DNA from 4 places in the Vibrio chaetopteri genome. Region 1 is predicted to be linked to each of the others. Evidence: predicted binding sites of a transcription regulator. Region 1 holds the regulator's gene; each other region holds the start of a gene.
The links. The regulator PurR, encoded in region 1, represses purine synthesis genes. The targets are predictions, from matches to a motif close to TNANGNAAACGTTTNCNTNA.

Region 1 (3,200 bases):
GCGATGTAGGCAAAAAAGTAAGTGAGTGCCGCAGTAACAAAATTGGCATCGATGTACTCAGCCAGTGCGGCTTGCTGCGCTTTGGCGTTTTCGAGCGTAAGATGTTGACCAAAATTAACGCCTAAAAATACGATGATGGCAACCAGTACTAATCCAAGTATTAGCTTCTTGCTCATGACGATATCCTTTGTAATGTCTTAGTATTAGTGTAGTAGAAAGGGAGTGTGACCTTTTCCTTTCATCTAATACGAAAAAAATCAGCCATAAGGCTGATTTTTTATTGGGAAAACCAAGGGTTAGTTGATTAAGCTAGCAAGCTCTTCTCGTTTGGTTTGTGGTATCACAGACCAGTGAGTGCCGTTGATGGCGCCTTCTAGTGCCCATAGTAACTCGAGCCCAACTGAGCTAGAGTGGGTTCTTTGGATGGCTTTAAATGCCTCAACAGCGCCGTGCTGCTGTAGATCGCCCACAGATTCGATACCGGCTTTTTTAAGCATACGCTCAGTTGCCAGTCGTAAATTAGGAAGATCCTTTAATCGGTTTGGCTTCGCTTCAGACTGCTGCTCTTTTTCAGTTTTTGCAAACGCGAGCGCCTGTTTAGCATGAGTCAAGATAGCGTCTTGATCTTGCCAACAATCGTCTGGTAGTGCGAAGTACTTGGTTACCACGGGAAATCCACGCTTTTTATAAACGTATGGTTTGTAACCTAGCTTTTTAAAGGTGGAAATGGTCTGACGGTCAGTTCTGATATGTAATTTGTTATTCACTGCTAATGCAAACATCGTATCGTCTACGAAGATGCCAAATCCGCCGAACATGGATCGAGACTTTACTCTTCCAAGCTGAGCGAATAACTGCATTGAATCTTTTAGTATAGGATTATCCATGCTTATTCTTTTCTCGGTGTTATTGATTGTGTCACCAAAATCAGGTCCGAGAGTATAGCAAACGGGTGTCAGAGCTCTGTTAAGCCACTGCTATAACTGAGTCTTTGCCCTTGCCATCGGCAACCCCGCTACCTATCAATAAAAATTGGTTTAGGCCGGTGGCTTTGCGTCCCACCCTTTCAGATGGTTTGCCCTGTGCGTGACACATATAGCATATAGGAAAACTACGTAAGTTATTGATATGTGATCTTTGGAAATGTGATCTTAGTTCAAATAATGTTTGGTTGTTTGTGCCTCAAGGTGAATAAAAAATTGACAGCAGTAGGGGGGAATTTTGAATAGAGATCAAAAAGTGCCGAAATCGGCACTTTTGTCAGCGTTAGGTTAGGGCTTTGACAGAGTCACGTTCTACAATTTCTGGGTGCATTTCAAAAATGCGTTTTTCGTGACCTTTATCTTTGATTCGTTCTAGTAGAATCTCAAAGGCATTTTTACCAACACGTCGCTTCGGTTGGTGAACCGTTGTCAGCGGTGGCGAAAAGTATTCAGCCAGTTCAATATTGTCATAACCGATAACAGAGATATCTTCAGGTACGTTTACACCAAGCTGTTGAAGGCGACTCATAAGTCCAAATGCCATTGTGTCATTAAAACAGAACACGGCCGTTGGTCTCTCTTCCATTGCGGCGATGCGGTTAGCGGCGATTACCGCAGTATCACATTCAAAGTTACCTTCAAGAATACGATCTTCTTTCATCTCAATGCCGGCTTCCGCCAGTGCACGTTTATAGCCGATGATGCGTTCTTGGCATACCGCTTTTTCTAGGTGACCACTTAGACAGGCAATATCGGTATGACCTTTCTCAATCAAAAACTTAGTCGCTAGATAGCCACCTTCCTCTGAATTATCGATGATCTTATCGGCTTGAGAGCTCTCTGGACCCCAATCCATGATCACTTTTGGAATGTCTGCGTGACGGTCAAGCATCTCAAGAAGCTCTTCAGTCAAGTCGGAACACATCACCAAAATACCATCGACGCGTTTTTCTGCCAGCATGCGAATGTAGTCACGCTGCTTCTCGTAAACACCACCTGTGTTACACAAAATCAGTGTATAGCCTTGGCGATAGCAGTAACTTTCAACGCCATCGATAACTTCTGAGAAAAATAAGTTGGTCGATTGGGTGACCAACATACCAATGGTTTTAGTCGAATTGCACTTCAGGCTACGAGCAACAGCACTAGGCGCGTAGTTGAGTTCATCGACCGCCGCCATCACTTTTTCTTGCGTTGCTTCTGCAACAAAACGAGTTTTATTAATTACATGGGATACTGTGGTCGTGGAAACGCCAGCAAGTCGGGCGACATCTTTAATGGTTGCCATAGTGATATCCTATTAGTCGCGGCTTATTGAATTAGTGAGTAAACGTTTGTGCCGCTTTAATTTTAGTGGTTCCAGCGCTTTTGTGAATAAACGGATGTAAAAGCGGAAACCGGCAAGTGTATGCAAGCCTAGGCAGAATCAACAAATTGAGCTCAAAGCTCGATATTGCCACCTAAGTGGAGATGATTTTCTGTAATACCAATGGGCGATTGCATTTAAACGGCGAATTGTAGTCGCAGCTTAGTGAGCTGGCAATCATTTATCCCACAAATTTATAACTAAGGCGCAAAATTGACTCAGATGACTGAAAACCACGTTTGCGCCTTTAGTATGTGTCGCACCTATCAGTTGAAATCGGAGTTAGTCGTTTTCATCCGCAAGGTAGGTCAGGTCTAACAGACAGAAGGCGTGCAAGAGGCTTGCAGCAGCAGAGTAGAAGCCAAATTCATCAAACTGTTGGCACTTTTTAACAAACTGAGGCAACCAACTCATGAGATGAGTATTGATGAAGTCCGCTTGTTCGTGCAGTGCGTCGTTCTCCAGTTCGTTCGAACGGATGATAAGGTTACCTAGAAAATCGAGTTCGATGGCAAGGTGATCCGCTGGCTCATTGAGATCTTTATTTACTGCAATACCGTACTTGGCGAGTAGATCTGCCATTTCTTGCGCAGGTTGGTCGTTGAGTAGGCCAGAAGTACCAATGTACATTGAGGCATAAGGCAGTGCGCCATGCTTGTCGGTCTTTAAAAACAGATCACAAAAATCGGCAGAGAGCTCCAATTGAGCATCTTCACGTACTTGCAATCTATTGAGCGAATCAGTGAAGGTTTTGATTGGCTCCGACAGCGATGGGTTTTCACCAAGTCCGGTTAGAAACGAACGTATTTCTGGGCTGTGGTATTTGCTTAGCTCATCGTCGGTCAGCTCAG
Region 2 (3,200 bases), 1.5 Mb from region 1:
GCTTCGCGCTGCTCGCGGCTAAGTCCTAAATCAGACGCCAAGCTCTCAGCGCTTGCGAGCATATTGTCACCATACGCGGCCACGATTGCCCAGAGCCTGAACTGCCCTTGTAACTGCTGGTCAACAATCAGCGCAGTACAAGTGTTAGCATCGAGGTCAATATGGGCCTCAAGATGAGGGCTATCAGGAATAGCAGAGGCTTTGTGGTGATCGATATAGGTAATAGCAACATGATGATCCAAAAGCTCATTGAGCGCGGCTTGGTTCTTATCCATGGAGATATCCAGCACAGTCACCGAGCTTGCCTGCTCAACGGGCACACGCTGAAGTAAGGCGATATCACGCTTGATACCGGAGATGAGTATCGCGGTTTTAGGCTGCGCTAAACGCAATTGCAGTAGGGCTAATATGCCATCGGCATCGCCATTAAATACGTCATAGTGCACAGTCACACTCATCCTTTCATCGTCCCTGAAACCACAAACCCTACTAATAAAGTAGGGTTTGTAACAATACGAATTGGCTATATATCATGCCGTTAGCGAGTTTAACTCGTAGTCGAGCCCATCATACGCACGCCATCTTCGAGTAACGTCAGTTGCTCTTTGCCTCTTGAGGTCGCCAGTGGTTTCACCACATGAATCATCTGCAGCATGCCTTGTTGGATCACTTCTTCCGTAATCTTGGTGCGTGGTGACATTGCCGACTGATAGCTTAGCCAACCGACTGCCATCATGTGTAATGTCGTGACTAAAGACTTCAGCTCTTTCTCATTTAGCGTCAGTAACTCCAACTCAACAAAAGCACGTAAGATGTTAATAAGATTACCTTGTAGGCGTTCTTGTACATCAATGTACTCTTCGTGCAATTTGGGGTCGCGCTGAAGAATTTCCGGCAAGTTAGCGTAGAAGAAACGGTACTTCCACATCAGCGTGAAAATGGAATCTAGGTAGTGCTTTAGTAGCGCTAAGCTCTCTTGCTGACCTTGTACCGGAGTGAAGCGCTCAATAAGCTCTTGCGAATAGAGGGCAAAAATCTCACGAACGATCTCTTGTTTGTTTCGGAAATGATAGTAGAGATTGCCTGGGCTGATCTCAATGTGCGCCGCAATATGGTTGGTTGTCACGTTGCGCTCGCCATCTGAATTGAACAAGTCGAGGGCGGCGTAGACGATTTTGTCACGTGTTTTCATTCTAACTTTTCCTTTCCCTAGTTAGACTTAGTATACGTCTTGAACTAGTACACGAAAAGTTAATAGATTGTGAGATTCACTGGTTAGACCAACGGACACAAAAAAAGCACTCAATTTGAGTGCTTTTCAGTCATGCATATTGGCTAAGTAGACAATTACTCTACTTCGTCCATTTTACCTAGTAGGTTGCGAATGCGCTCTTGCCATTGGCTGTGCTCACGTTGCATCTGCTCAGACTTTTGCTCAAGTTCTTCACGGCTGCTGCGTAGTTCTTCAGCTTGCGATGCAAGTTGTGCTTTCTCTTCTTTCAATTCCTCAACTTCCATCTGAAGAAGAGCGATTGTGTCCACTGCAGTTTGAATTTTTGCTTCTAGTTGTTCCAGTACTTCAAAAGACATCTCGGCCTACCCTTGTTTAATCCTGTGAAATGAAAATGCTTCATCCTATAGTGCCCCATTCTACTCAGCCTAGAGAAGATAGACACGCTCTATATTGCAGATTTTTCACTATTCGGTCAAAAAAGCGCCGCAAACTCACCCAAGCTTTACCTACCAAGCACAACAGAGCAAAGTTTTGTTTGTCACGATGCTCAATCATTCAAGATTTTAGCGACAAGATCGCGTCCGAACAGAGAAAAAGGCAAACGTTTCCCTTTTGATATGCTAGAATTCGCGCCGTAAATCATTTGTCAATTTTCATTAGATTGGAGTCAGTATGAAGCGCGATTTAGCAATGGCTTTTTCACGAGTTACCGAAGGTGCCGCCCTAGCAGGCTATAAGTGGCTAGGCCGAGGCGACAAAAATGCTGCCGATGGTGCAGCGGTGGAGGTCATGCGCAGCCTACTGAACAAGACCGATATCGAAGGCGAAATCGTTATTGGTGAGGGTGAAATCGATGACGCACCTATGCTGTACATCGGTGAACAAGTGGGTATTGGCGGTGATGCTGTCGACATCGCTGTTGATCCTATCGAAGGAACTCGCATGACGGCGATGGGTCAATCCAATGCCCTTGCAGTGCTTGCCGCTGGTGAAAAAGGCAGCTTCTTGAAAGCGCCAGACATGTACATGGAAAAACTCGTGGTAGGGCCTGGCGCGAAAGGCGTGATTGACCTTAATAAACCACTGACTGAAAACCTAAAAAATATCGCAGCTGCACTAGGTAAAACCTTAGATACGCTAGTAGTGACAACGCTTGCTAAGCCACGCCACGACGCCGTCATTGCCGAGATGCAAGCGATGGGTGTTCGCGTTTTCGCTGTGCCAGATGGTGATGTTGCCGCTTCTATCCTTACTTGTATGCCAGATAGCGAAGTGGATGTCATGTACTGTATTGGTGGCGCGCCAGAGGGCGTAGTCTCTGCTGCGGTTATCCGCGCACTAGACGGCGACATGAATGGCCGACTACTGCCACGCCACGTTGTTAAAGGCGATACTGAAGAAAACCGTGCCGCAGGTGAAGAAGAGCTAGCTCGCTGCGCTGAAATGGGTGTTGAAGCAAACATCGTACTGCGTATGGAAGATATGGCTCGTAGCGACAACGTCGTCTTCTCAGCGACCGGCATTACCAAAGGTGACCTACTTGAAGGCATCACTCGTCAAGGCAACATCGCAACGACTGAGACCTTGCTGATCCGTGGACGTTGCCGCACGATTCGTCGCATCAAGTCTACGCACTATCTAGAGCGTAAGGATCCGGAAATCCGCGACATCATCCTATAAGTCAATAAAACTTTGTCAAAGGCGCTGATGGTTATCAGCGCTTTTTTTATATCTATGCAAGTCGATACTGCTGGAATGCCAACCTCAAGATTGTAAATCATTTGCTTTATTAACCTTATCCGCCATAATACCCCGACTATCTTTACCTCAGGCTGAACAAACGAACGGATTCACTGATGAAAGCCACCGACCACATCATAGACATCATAAAACGCGAAGGCGCTGTCACTGCCAAACGTATTGCGGAACGTTTAGGCATTACCACCATGGGCGCGAGACAACACCT
Region 3 (3,200 bases), 1.0 Mb from region 1:
AAGGCCCAGTCGCTATGCGACTAGGCCTTCTAAAAGGTGTTAGCTTCTTAACTTACAAGCATTAAGGCTGATGCCTGCTTTTTTATTGCTTGAATATTTCCCGCACTAAAATAGCTGTCACTCCTGCGCAGGCAGGAGTCTACTCAACACGCACACCAAGCCTCAATTAGATTTCTGCCTACGCAGGAATGACGGCGCTGTGGGGGGTAGTATTCCGATTATTAGTGACTACAACAACACCAAGTAAGTCATAAACAGCGCCGACAACACATAGATCACCGGGTGAACCTCTTTGCCCTTACCTGCCACAACCATACTAAACGCATAGCTAATAAAGCCCATTGCCATGCCGTTTGCAGGAGAGAAGCTCAGCACGGTAAACATGATGGTAAAGAAGGCAGCAATGCGAGACTCTTTCTTATCCCACTTGATATCCCCTAAGCGGCCAATCATGTAAATGCCTACCACCACCATTGCTGGCGCCACCATGGCCGCTGAGAACAAGGAGAATAGCGGGTAAAGGAACAGTGACACAAAGAACAAGCCTGCTACCACAACCGCCGCGAGACCAGTTCTCGCACCTTGAGAAGAGGCAATGCCCGATTCAGAGAATGCCGTTACCGACGTTGTGCCAAGCAGCGAACCCATCACAGTGCCACCTGCGTCAGCGACGAGTGCTGAGCGCGCATTTGGCACCTTGCCATCTTTGTCGATGATGCCTGCATCGCGGCCCACGCCCACTATCGTGCTCAATCCATCAAAGAAGTCGACAATCAAGAAGATAATAACGATAAACAGCAAGTCGAACATCTTCTCTGCCGTTAGGCCAGAAAAATCAAAGATCGCACCAAAGCTACCAGCCATGCTTGGCGGCATTGCCACAAGCTGTTCTGGAATTGGTGCGTTTGCCGTGCCCATAAAAGTGTCGGCAAGGATAGTCAAAATAATAGCGGAGATGAATGAGATAAATGTCGCCAGCTTGATATCGCGAACCATACAACCAAGCGCAATAAAAATACTGATGTAAGCGATCATGACCTGAGGGTTTAGAATATCGCCCATACTCACCAAAATGATTGGGTTTGAAACGATGATACCTGCGTTCTTAAGACCCAAGAACGCAATAAACAAACCGAGTGAAACCGTAATCGCCAACTTGAGGTCTTCTGGAATCGACTCAATCATCGCCTTACGGATCTTAGTCATCGATAAAATCAAATAGATGATGCCTGAGAAAAAGATGCCAAGCAGTGCCTCATGCCAAACCAGCGCTACCGAACCACTTAACAGCATGCCTTTGAAAAAGCCGTTCATGCTCATACCAGGAGCAAGCATCACCGGATAGTTGCCAAACACACCCATAATCAGCGTCGCAAACGCCGCCGCCAGCGCCGTTGCGGTAAATACTGCACCGCGATCCATACCAGGAATATCGCCCAAAATAGCCGGATTGACCGCCAAAATGTAGCTCATCGCTAGAAAGGTAATAAAGCCTGCGTACACCTCAGTGCCAATCGTAGACTTACGCTCACTCACCTTGAAGGTCGCTTCGATAAAGGAAGGGTTGGTCTGTCTCTGACCCGCTAATTCTGCACTCACAGTGGTACCTTTTAAGATAGAAAACACGCCGACGCAAACGTATGCGCAATAAGAATATTGGCGCGAATTCTAATTGCTGACAGGAATAAATCAACACTTTTCGAACTAGCTTCAAAGCCTTACAAAACAACACCTTGATAAATAAGCAAACGTTTGCCACTTATGTCTTATTGAATTCATAAAAAACGCAAATATCGGAACCTAGCAGTTCGTCTCCTATACTGCTGAAATACGCTAAGAAACAGGATGGGCATGCATGCCAACCGCGATACGTAACTTAACCCTGAGAACCCAAACATCATTGATTGTATTAGGGTTACTCATCGTTGTTCTAACCATGAGCTATCAAGTGATCCGCTCACTCGTGGATAGAAATGCGGAGGCCACCAAAACCATCGAACTTCTCAACGTCGCTCATTCGCTTGATAACATTGCTCACCACTTTGCTGTCGAGCGCGGGCTATCTGAAGGTTATAAATCTAATCTAGATGAAACCACCAAACAAAAACTCATTACGGCAAGAGCGCAAGCCGATAAAGCAAGCGAGCAATGGCGGAGCTTATCCAGCAAGCACAGCGACATCGAACAGGCTTTCAGTGAGCAAATTCAATTACTTGATCGTGCTATTGAGCATACCGTGATGGTAAGGGAGTTCGTTGATCATGGTGTCGGCGAATATTCCTTCAAGCACTACTCAGGGCTTATCGAGCAAGCATTAACTATTTATGATGCCCTTGTCAGTTCTATCGAATCCCCAGACTTAGTTGATGATTTACTGCATCATGTCCATTTGCTTTGGCTCAAAGAGCGCGCAGGGCAATCTCGCGGCATTCTCAATGGTATTTTTGCAGCGCCTGAGCAAGCCATCTCAAACGATAAGATGATCGATGCGGGTTATTACATTCGAAGTTTCGATTGGAATCTGCGCTTACTGCGTCAACATGCGCCAGAGTCCCTCTACATGCCTATTATCAATTGGGGTGTCCATAAGCAAATTGATGACATTGAATCAACGTTCGTCACATCAGGAACACTTGAGGATGGGCTTGAGGATATTACCCCCGAGTTTTGGTTCCCATTAGCGACACAGCGAATCGAACGGATCCGCTCGATTCTCGATTTACAAAATCAGCAAATATCTCAACAAGCGATGCAGACCGTATTGAACACAAATCGCAATTTAGTGCTTGGTGCACTTGGTCTGGCTCTGGCCATCATTTGTTTAGTGGTGTTGCTTTTTATGTCTCGGCAGTTGGTGCAAAGATTAGAAGCTTTACTAGACGCCACCAAACATGTAGGTCAAGGCGATTACAAAATATCACTCCCTCAGCACCACTTTAATCAAACCGATGAAATCAGCCGCCTGAGTACCGGCTTTATTAATATGGCGGATTCCTTAGCCCTCAAAGAGCAACAAATGCTTGAACATAACCAGCAACTACAACAAGCAACGGAAGAAGCACGTTCGGCGGCGCACGCAAAAAGCGAGTTTCTCTCTACCATGAGTCATGAAATCCGCACTCCAATGAATGGGGTGATTGGTATGACTGACCTGCTGCTCGATACCGAACTTGATGAGCAGCAATTCAAGCTTGCCCGAA
Region 4 (3,200 bases), on a different replicon from region 1:
CCACCTTTAACACCGAAAATGGGTCCCATAGAAGGTTGGCGGATACAAGCCATCACCGACTTGTCGAGCTTTTTTAGACCCTGAGACAAACCGATAGTTGTCACGGTTTTGCCTTCGCCAAGAGGAGTAGGGGTAATTGCTGTAACAACGATTAGCTTGCCATCACGGTTGTCTTTGAGGCGAAAGACCGCGTCCCAAGTGATTTTAGCTTTGTGATAACCTTGCGGATGATATTCATGCTCGAGCAAGCCTGCTTGCTTGGCAATGTCAGAAATAGCGGAGAGTGACGTCGTACGACAGATATCGATATCGGAAAGCATTAACGGTCCTTAAAAGCCACAAAATTATTGAGGAAAACGTTTGCGTCAGGATGATACTGGTTAAATATGCTTTGTAAAGCTAAATATTCAGCGGCCTGAACTAATATTAACCAGCTGTTCAATAGCTGTATAATTTAGAAACAAAAAAAGTGCCGAAGCCCTTTTTTAACGATCCCAGTAAGCTTCTTCCAGGCTGTCTTCTCTTTCTGGAAGAGCGCGTGTTAGGCGAGGAGAATGCTGGGTGAGTACTTCGTAGCTTACGCGGTTCGCGTATTTACAAATTTGTGAAAGCGACGAGTACGTTAAACATGGTGCAACGTGCTTGTCTGAGTCTGATACGTTCTTGCTGTGGAATGAGTTAGCCGTCATATCATGTAGTAATGCAGAAAGAGCGCCATCACCAGCACCATTGGTGTTTTTGATCTCCAATGGACCACCCAGATAAGGGCCAATATGCGAGTACACTTTTTGCGGATCGGCACAATCTTGCTTGCGCATAGCTCGGCTGAACTCAAATTGGTTGAAATCGCTGAAGTGCTCAGATGATAGCAAATCATGGGTGGTTTCACGTAGAGTCACGTTGTCACAGTAACCAGCCATGTACAAGCCGTTAGGGCCTGCAGTACACAATACCAAGTCAACCCAGTCTAGCGCTTTATCTGCCGCTTTTAGTGGTTCGGCAAAGCCGGTCAATGCTTCACCTTCTTCTTCGTTCATCGCCAGAATAGTGACGTTTTCTTGAATATAGTCTTGCCAGAATTTCTCGTTGCCTTCGATTACCCATTTAGTACCAAGTGTGAGCACGACTGGCACTGACTTCTGCTTGGCGAGTTCAACCGCACGAGCAACTGCTTGTGGCATTGGGTCTTCGGGTTTACCACGCATCAAGTAAGAAGATACGACTAGTGCAGACGCTTTATTGAACACTGATTCAGGGATACTTTCTGGACGTAGCTGATTCATTTCGCCTTCGTTAATTGCGAAGGTGCGCTCGCCGTCATCGGTGATCAAGGTATAGCAACGACCAATAGGGCCATCGACAGTTTGCAAGTGGTTAAGGTTCATTCTTGAAGAAGTACGGCAAAGGTAACGGTAGCCGTAAGAACCTACTTGGATATTTTTTGACATGACACCAAGCAGCACAGACTTACTGTCAGCGAGAACTGAATAGTTGTGTAGAGTGTTGCCAATCGTGTCACCCGGGAATTGGTGAGTGATCAGTTCTTTCTCGACTAGTTCGGCGTAAAGAGCGTCCGCTTTGCTCTCTTCTAGGACTAGCGAGTGTCCCTTACTCAAGTCGTATTTCGCTAAGAAGTCGTCATCAACACGTGCTTCGATATCAACGATGGTTTGACCGACACCAACAATCGTTGGGCGATACAGTTTTGGCGCTGACTGCGCCTGACTGACCGATAGATCTTTCTTGCTGGTAGGGAAATAGTGTTTTGACTTACGTTGTCCAGGAAATTTCATAATAAAGGCTAGCGGCTCAAAATTTGGCGGCATGATATCACAAGAAGTTTATTTGTGTTTCATGAAATTGCATTGAATGTGTGAGTTGCTTCAGTTTTGGGGCGCGTGCTATCTAGGTCAGCGGTCACAAACTGAACCGATTGCCGTACGGAAAGTGTGTCAATATGCAATACTGTTCATTGTTAGGGTAAGGTTGAGGGCGCAGGTTATGGACATGAAGAATCTGACAGTCGACGAAATTAGAGCGGTATTAAGTCGCTTAGATTGCTATTTTTTTGTCAAAGACCAACATGCACGCTACACCTACGTTAACGACGCAGTATCGCGTTTATTTGGTAAACCTGCCGAAGAGATTGTTGGTGGTGACGACGCCCAGTTTTTTGATCTCCAACAGTGCCATGATCTTATTCAACACGACAGAAAAGTGCTCGAGGGACAATCGCTGTCACAAGTTGAAAAAAGCACGGATATTCATGGTGAGACGCATCATTATCAAATCCTCAAAACACCGATTTATGATTACGAAGGCAATGTGGCGGGAATTTTTGGCTTGGCTATCGACATTACAGAGTCGATCGCCAAGCGAGATGAATATGAATACTTAGCCATTCGAGATGTTCTGACTGGCGTTTACAATCGCCGTTACTTAGAGTTGCAATTGAAGCGAGAAATTGCCGCTCACGTTCGCCATAACAGGCCACTCTCATACGTCATGCTCGATGTCGACAATTTTAAACACATCAATGACAGCTATGGTCACAGCATTGGCGACTATGTTCTTAAAAATGTTGCCAAGCTAATGGAGTCATCGGTACGCGAAGAAGACTATTGTTTCCGTTTCGGCGGTGATGAGTTCGCTTTGTTGTTACCCCTCACATCGTTACTTGCTGCATATAGGGTGGCGGAGAGAATTCGTGTCAGCATTGCCGAGCATGAATTTGTTTCTTCAGAAGGTCAAAAGTTTACCATCAATATTAGTCTTGGGGTTTCTCAGCTTACTGATGGGAATACGGGGTTACTTGTCGCCCAAGCGGATGGTGCGTTAATGACGGTGAAACGTGAAAGGGAAGGAAAAAACATGACGTTGGTCTATTGTGACAAACAAGGCCACATTACCGAGTGTGATCGATGTAAGTTGAAGCGAACCTGTCACTAAAAAGTCAGCTCTAAAGAAAAGAGCTGACTTTATGTCGAAGACTACTGTTGAACGTCTACCGGAGATTCTACGTAGGCTTTAGTTCCCCACAAAGGAACGGTCGACAAGCTATGTTTAAAGCTGCCTGATGTTTCTTTGGTTGAGTATGACAGATACATCAGGGTTTGGTTGTCCGAATCGTAAATCCTACGAACCTTCATGCTCTTGAAAAAGATACTTTTGGATTTCTTGAAAACCACTTCGCCGGATTT

Region 2: the regulator PurR is predicted to act here: its motif matches at 1,828-1,847, upstream of glpX (class II fructose-bisphosphatase).
Region 3: the regulator PurR is predicted to act here: its motif matches at 1,741-1,760, upstream of PG915_RS01710 (NCS2 family permease).
Region 4: the regulator PurR is predicted to act here: its motif matches at 1,922-1,941, upstream of PG915_RS23665 (inosine/guanosine kinase).

Annotation. Positions count from the first base shown of each region.
Region 1 is NZ_CP115920.1:1,372,082-1,375,281, forward strand. Features, by position in the region: gene PG915_RS06225 (TVP38/TMEM64 family protein) at 1-176, opposite strand, end outside; gene PG915_RS06230 (TfoX/Sxy family DNA transformation protein) at 297-887, opposite strand; cyclic di-GMP riboswitch class I at 1,003-1,090, opposite strand; gene purR (HTH-type transcriptional repressor PurR) at 1,267-2,271, opposite strand; gene torD (molecular chaperone TorD) at 2,632-3,200, opposite strand, start outside.
Region 2 is NZ_CP115920.1:3,413,723-3,416,922, forward strand. Features, by position in the region: gene PG915_RS15725 (DHH family phosphoesterase) at 1-446, opposite strand, end outside; gene PG915_RS15730 (TetR/AcrR family transcriptional regulator) at 548-1,192, opposite strand; gene zapB (cell division protein ZapB) at 1,348-1,590, opposite strand; gene glpX (class II fructose-bisphosphatase) at 1,907-2,914, shown strand; gene PG915_RS15745 (helix-turn-helix transcriptional regulator) at 3,091-3,200, shown strand, end outside.
Region 3 is NZ_CP115920.1:355,577-358,776, reverse strand. Features, by position in the region: partial or broken gene PG915_RS01715 (IS4 family transposase) at 1-43, shown strand, start outside; gene PG915_RS01710 (NCS2 family permease) at 229-1,599, opposite strand; gene PG915_RS01705 (response regulator) at 1,856-3,200, shown strand, end outside.
Region 4 is NZ_CP115921.1:1,746,505-1,749,704, reverse strand. Features, by position in the region: gene PG915_RS23670 (formate--tetrahydrofolate ligase) at 1-320, opposite strand, end outside; gene PG915_RS23665 (inosine/guanosine kinase) at 486-1,793, opposite strand; gene PG915_RS23660 (sensor domain-containing diguanylate cyclase) at 2,002-2,949, shown strand; gene PG915_RS23655 (CreA family protein) at 2,991-3,200, opposite strand, start outside.